One region of the Anaeromassilibacillus sp. Marseille-P3371 genome, then DNA from elsewhere that is predicted to be linked to it. Evidence: riboswitches for the same ligand, from Rfam matches in the RefSeq annotation. Region 1 holds a riboswitch; the other holds the start of a gene.
What was found. A riboswitch is a leader RNA that binds a small molecule or an ion and turns the genes downstream of it on or off. The one in region 1 is predicted to bind thiamine pyrophosphate.
Positions count from the first base shown of each region.

Region 1 (3,416 bases):
ACCTCTTACCATGGAGCGGGGGCCATCCAGTAGATCATCAACGAAGCCAAGGCCCATGGCTTTCAGAAGGCATTTGTCTACACCGATCCAGACCTGCTTCAGTTTCAAGTCACTACCAAAGTGACCAGCCTTTTGGACGAAGCCGACCTATCCTATGAGATTTATGCAGACATCAAGGCAAATCCGGCTAGTAAAAATGTTCAACACGGCGTGGAGGCCTTTAAAAAAGCCGGGGCAGACTACATCGATCGCAATTGGTGGCGGCTCCTCCATGGGATACATCGAAGGCCGTTGGCATCATTATCGCCAATCCTGAATGCGAAGACGTCCGCAGCTTGGAGGGAACCGCATCTACCAAAAAGCCCTGTGTTCCGATTGTTGCGGTTCCCACCACTGCTGGTACTGCCGCAGAAGTTACAATCAACTATGTTATCACGGACGTCGAACGTAAGCGCAGGTTTGTCTGTGTAGATCCACACGATATACCGGTCATCGCAGTGGTCGATCCGGAGATGATAACCAGCATGCCCCAGGGACTGACTGCTTCCACAGGTATGGACGCCCACACACACGTCATCGAAGGCTACACCACCAAAGCTGCTTGGGAAATGACAGATATGTTCCACCTTGAAGCGATTGAGATCATCTCCCGTTCGCTGTGTGGCGTGGTGGAGAATACGAAAGAAGGACGCAAAGGTATGGCGTTGGGACAGTATATCGCAGGCATGGGTTTCTCGAATGTTGGGCTAGGGATTGCCCCTTCCATGGCGCATACTTTGGGCGCAGTCTACGATACCCCGCACGGTGTCGCCTGCGCTATGATGCTTCCGATTGTAATGGAGTATAACGCTGCATGTACGGGTGAAAAATATCGTGAGATCGCCCGGGCGATGGGAGTTGCCAATGTGGATGCCATGAGCCAGGAGGAATACCACCAGGCTGCTTTGGAGGCAGTCCGAAAGCTCTCAGCGGATGTGGGAATTCCGTCCAAGCCTCCTGTACTGAAGGAAGAGGATCTTCCGTTTCCGGCTGAATCGGCCTATGCAGATGCTTGCCGGCCAGGACATCCAAAGGACACCAATGTGGAAGAACTGAAAGGCTTATTCCGTAAGTTGATGTAAAATACCTTGCAGGTTGCATGTGCTTTGTTTCTTCCCTGCTATCGCGAGGATTTTATCTTTCCAACATTTTATATTTTCTAAAAAAGAGAGCCATGCACAGACGTGGTTCTCTTTTTGTAAACAAGCCATGTGCGTAGAACTTGACAAATTTCGTCTGGGCGTGTTATAGTAAATGAGTAAATGAATAGGGGAGCTTATGAATAGGCTGAGAGGAAGTTTTTAACTTCGACCCATAACCTGATTTGGATAATGCCAACGTAGGGATATATCAGAATCCTACGGGGAATGCGATGGCATTTCCCGTTTTTCTGTGCATTCCAATCTCGTGTGATTTACAAGCCCTCAGTGGCGAACAAATGAATCGAAACAGTTGAGAGTGAACGAGAGTTCATGAAGGGGTACACCACCGCGGGTGTATTTTTTCGTGAACTCTTTTTTTATTGTTCACAGCTGGTTTTCAGAAAGGAGTTATGTATGATTCGAATCAACGGAACGCCGGTGGAGCTTACAGAAGGAATGACGCTCCAAACTTATCTGGACCAAAACCAATACCAGTCGTCCCGTGTAGCCGTCGAACGAAATGGGACCATTGTCCCCCGGGCACAATACGGGTCGATTCAGCTACAAGAGGATGATGAATTGGAAATTGTCCATTTTGTGGGAGGTGGCTGAGGTGAAACCAAAAGCCGTGATACAACAAGCACAAATCGATGCTGCCCTGCGTGAACGGCATTCCCCGGCAGTCCAAAAAAAGCTGGATACCGCCCGGGTTGCTATTGCGGGGCTTGGCGGGCTTGGTTCCCATGTTGCCTTCGCTTTAGCACGCATTGGCGTCGGACATTTGCATCTCATTGATTTTGACCGCGTAGACATCGCCAATTTGAACCGGCAGCAGTACCTTTTGCATCATGTGGGGATGTTTAAAACCGACGCATTAAAAGAAGAGTTGCTGGACATTAATCCATACCTGGACATTCATACCGACTGTATCCGTGTGACGGAAGAAAACCTTCTGGAACTCTTTGCGCAGGAGGACATCGTCTGCGAGGCCTTTGATACTCCAGAGGCCAAGGCCATGCTAGCGAATGGAATTCTGGAATCTTTTCCGAATACTTTTCTGGTGGCAGCTTCCGGTATGGCTGGATATGGAGACAGCAACCGTATCCAGACGCGCAGAATTACCGACCACTTTTATCTCTGCGGAGACGGGAGCGCGGAACCAGGACCGGGATACGGCTTGATGGCTCCCCGCGTGATACTCTGCGCAGCACACCAAGCCAATCTCATTGTGCAATATATCTGTAAAGTCCAAAAAGGAGAATGATGATGAACATGCTGCAAGACGATCGTTTGACCATCGGAGGACATTCCTTTACCTCCCGTTTTATTCTGGGGTCCGGCAAATATTCTCTGGAGCTCATCCAGGCTGCCATCGAGAAGGCTGGGACACAAATGGTAACCCTGGCACTCCGCCGTGCAAATGAGGGTGGACTCGCCAATATCCTGGATTATATTCCCAAGTCCGTCACGTTGCTTCCCAATACCTCCGGCGCACGCAATGCAGACGAAGCCATTCGAATTGCCCGGCTGGCCCGCGAGCTGGGTTGCGGGGATTTTATCAAGATCGAGGTCATTCATGACTCAAAATACCTTTTGCCGGACAACTACGAAACCATCAAGGCAACCGAGGTGCTGGCAAAAGAGGGATTTGTAGTCATGCCGTATATGTACCCCGATCTGAATGCTGCTAGGGATTTCGTCCAAGCAGGAGCGGCCTGTATCATGCCGCTCGGCGCGCCGATCGGTACCAACAAAGGACTTTGTACCAAGGATTTTATCCAAATTCTAATCGATGAAATCGATCTACCAATCATTGTGGATGCAGGGATCGGGCGCCCCTCCCAGGCATGCGAAGCCATGGAAATGGGCGCCGCCGCAGTAATGGCCAACACGGCAATCGCCACCGCCGGGGATATTCCCACTATGGCGGCGGCCTTCCGTCAGGCGATCGAGGCGGGACGCAAGGCGTATCTTTCTGGGCTTGGGCGCACGTTGGAGAAGGGTGCAAGCGCTTCTTCTCCCTTGACTGGCTTTCTAAGAGAATGAGGGAGGAATACAGCCATGCAACAGAATGAACCGATCAATGAGAGTATTTTAAGCGATGCTGTAAGACAGGATCTGAAAAAGGAGCGCATCGATCACATGACCTACCTGCCGGGGATGGAAGTCTTAGATTCGGACATCGGCCGGCAAGTGCTCACGCGCACCAGCTCCTACAACTACCATTGTTATACA
Region 1 covers NZ_LT835157.1:2,913,653-2,917,068, forward strand. The annotation lists partial or broken gene fucO (lactaldehyde reductase) at 34-1,121, shown strand; TPP riboswitch at 1,299-1,402, shown strand; gene thiS (sulfur carrier protein ThiS) at 1,596-1,793, shown strand; gene thiF (sulfur carrier protein ThiS adenylyltransferase ThiF) at 1,795-2,445, shown strand; gene B9Y59_RS12260 (thiazole synthase) at 2,457-3,227, shown strand; gene thiH (2-iminoacetate synthase ThiH) at 3,324-3,416, shown strand, end outside.

Region 2 (3,416 bases), 910 kb from region 1:
GGTATTTAAAACCACAGTCTTTGTTGATGGCGTTGATGGCATTGGTTCCATATTTCCCATCGCCGGCAAGGGGATGCCCAATAGAAGCAAGATGCGCCCGGATTTGGTGCGTACGTCCAGTCAAAAGCTCAACCTCCAGCAGGCTATACCGCGCACGTTCGGCCAATACACGGTAGCGTGTCCGAATGCTTTTGGTATCGCTGGTAGGACGCCGGGATATATAGACTCGGTTTTGGCTCTCGTTTTTTTCTAAAAAACCTTCTAAGGTTTCCTCACGCTTAGGCATATGCCCATGGACAATGCAGAGGTACAGTTTTGTGAGTTCCCGTTGTTTGACCTTTTCGTTCATAATGCGCAAAGTTTCTGCATTTTTAGCCGCCATCACAATACCGCCGGTGTTGCGGTCGATTCGATTAATCAATGCAGGGGCAAAAGACGCTTCATTTTCCGGCTTAAATTCCCCTTTCTCATAGAGATAATGTTGCACCCGCGCAATCAAAGAATCGAAATGATAGTGCTCATCTGGATGCACAATCAGACCGGGTTTTTTATCCAACAGCATCAGATTTTCATCCTCATATAGAATGTTTAACTGATTGGGCGCTTTCAGAAAATCGTATTCTTTTGGTGCTTGTTGGAAAAATTCGTCTTTTAGATACATAGTTAGCACATCCCCCGCAGACAGCCGGGTGGATATTTCGCAGCGTTTTCCGTTGCACTTGATGTCCTTTTTTCGGATACTTTTGTACATCATGGATTGCGGCAAATTAGGATATGTTTTTGTTAGAAATTTATCAAGCCGTTGGCCTGCATCATTTAAGCCGATGGTCACCTGTTTCATAAATGTCCTCTTTCTGTGAAAGGATTGGAACTTGAGTTGAGGCTTCCGCGCCTAGGACGCGGGCTGCAAGAAAGGACAGAGGGATTCCGTAAAAAAGCATAAATTCCCCCTGATTCATCAATCCTTTCAAATGAAATATACATAGTTATTATAGCATGAAACTTGTCCTAAAGAAAGACCGCCTTTCATTGACAGAAACTGTCAGTGGTGCTATAATCTTTATCAAAAGAAAATGAAATATGGACGTTTGCGGGGGAACTGCTTTTGCGGTTGAGAAGGTAAAACCTGACCCTTAGAACCTGTCGGTTAATACTGTCGTAGGGAAGCAAAGCCAATGAAGATTGGAATGGGAGCGCTTGCCGGGAGGCAGGCGTTTTTTTGTGCCTGTTTTCACGAACAGGGGGCGAACGGCCGAAAGAAAGGAAGGATGTCTGTTGAAAAAAGCATTGACAATCGCCGGCTCGGATTGCAGTGGCGGCGCAGGAATTCAGGCGGACTTAAAGACTTTTTCCGCGCACGGTGTCTATGGGATGAGTGTGATCGTCTCCGTTGTAGCGGAGAATACCAGCCGTGTCATTGCCATTGAGGATGTGTCCCCGGATGTGATTCGCCAGCAGATCGATGCGGTGTTTGAGGATATCCGGCCGGATGCAGTCAAGGTGGGAATGCTTTCCCAGCCGCCGTGCATGGAAGCGGTGGCAGAAAAGCTACGGGAGTATCGGCCCGAACATGTGGTGATTGATCCTGTGATGTATGCCAAAAACGGATGTCCGCTCATGGACCCTTGTTCGGTAGATCGGCTGATTCAAACAGTCCTCCCGTTGGCTACACTTCTGACGCCGAACATTCCGGAAGCAGAAAAAATCGCAGGATGTTCCATCCGCTCTATCGAAGAGATGGAAGAGGCTGCCCGGCGAATTCAGGCGATGGGGCCGAAAGGGGTATTGGTCAAGGGCGGCCATGCACAGGGGGACGCGGTGGACGTGCTATTTGATGGAAAACAGATACACCACTATACCGCGGAACGAATTCCAACCAAGAACACCCATGGCACCGGATGTACCTATTCCTCCGCAATTGCCGCAAATCTAGCGTTGGGATTGGAGATGCCGGTCGCGGTAGAACGTGCAAAAGCTTATGTCACCATGGCGATTCGCCACGCGTTGTCTATGGGAAAGGGATATGGCCCCACCAACCATTTTTACGATGTCTATAGGAACGGTTTGACCAATGGCGCGGAGATTGAATAAAGGAGACAGGAACATGGAATATAAGACGCAAATGGAAGCAGCGAAAAAAGGAATTGTTACCAAAGAACTTTCTGTTGTAGCACAAAAAGAAGGGTATACGGAGGAAGAACTTCTTCCTCTGGTGGCGGCAGGGCGGGTAATCATTCCCGCAAATGTACGGCACAAGTCTCTGAACCCGAATGGAGTGGGCGAGGGGTTGCGGACAAAAATCAATGTGAATTTGGGGATTTCCGGCGATTGCGCCGACTATTGTGCAGAAATGCAGAAAGTTCAGCTGGCGGTGCAATTCGGTGCGGAAGCCATCATGGATTTGAGTAACTATGGGAAGACGCATGAATTCCGCGAAAAACTGATCGAATATTCCCCTGCAATGATTGGGACCGTCCCGGTTTACGATGCCATTGGCTACCTGGAAAAGGACCTGATGGATATGACAGCACAAGATTTTCTCAAGGTTGTGCGCGCCCATGCGGAAGAGGGAGTGGACTTTATGACCATCCACGCAGGCATCAATCGCCGTGCAGTGGAAGGTTTTGAGCGTTCCAAACGGAAGATGAATATCGTGTCTCGCGGCGGTTCCTTGTTGTTTGCCTGGATGAAGATGACTGGAAACGAAAACCCCTTCTATGAATACTACGACGAAGTGATGGATATCCTGCGGGAATACGACGTGACCATCAGTTTGGGGGATGCGCTTCGCCCCGGTTGCCTGGACGATGCGACCGATGCGGGGCAGATTGGCGAACTGATCGAATTGGGAAATCTGACCCAGCGCGCTTGGGAGAAAGACGTACAGGTGATGGTGGAGGGGCCAGGCCATATGGCCATGGATGAGATTGCAGCCAATATGAAGATGGAAAAACGCCTTTGCCACGGAGCCCCGTTCTATGTGTTGGGGCCGCTGGTGACCGACATTGCTCCGGGATACGATCACATTACATCGGCGATCGGCGGCGCGATTGCAGCAGCAAATGGGGCGGATTTCCTGTGTTATGTGACCCCGGCGGAACATCTGCGTTTGCCGGATCTCTCAGACGTGCGCGAGGGAATTGTCGCATCTAAGATTGCGGCTCATGCGGCGGATATCGCGAAAGGGGTACGCGGGGCGCGCAAGCAAGACGACGCTATGGCAGAAGCCCGCCAGCGCTTTAATTGGGAGGAGCAGTTCCGACTGGCAATCGATGGGGAGAAAGCCAAAGCCTATTATGAGAGTGTTCCGGCCTCCGATAAGCACAGCTGCTCGATGTGCGGCAAGATGTGTGCAGTCCGCACAACCAACCGCATTCTCAGCGGGGAGAGCGTTGAGATTCTGCAAAGCGAGATTA
Region 2 covers NZ_LT835157.1:2,007,822-2,011,237, reverse strand. The annotation lists gene B9Y59_RS08185 (RluA family pseudouridine synthase) at 1-841, opposite strand, end outside; TPP riboswitch at 1,083-1,183, shown strand; gene thiD (bifunctional hydroxymethylpyrimidine kinase/phosphomethylpyrimidine kinase) at 1,276-2,091, shown strand; gene thiC (phosphomethylpyrimidine synthase ThiC) at 2,105-3,416, shown strand, end outside.
Region 2: linked by a shared signal. The riboswitch ahead of thiD (bifunctional hydroxymethylpyrimidine kinase/phosphomethylpyrimidine kinase) and the one ahead of thiS (sulfur carrier protein ThiS) in region 1 are both predicted to bind thiamine pyrophosphate.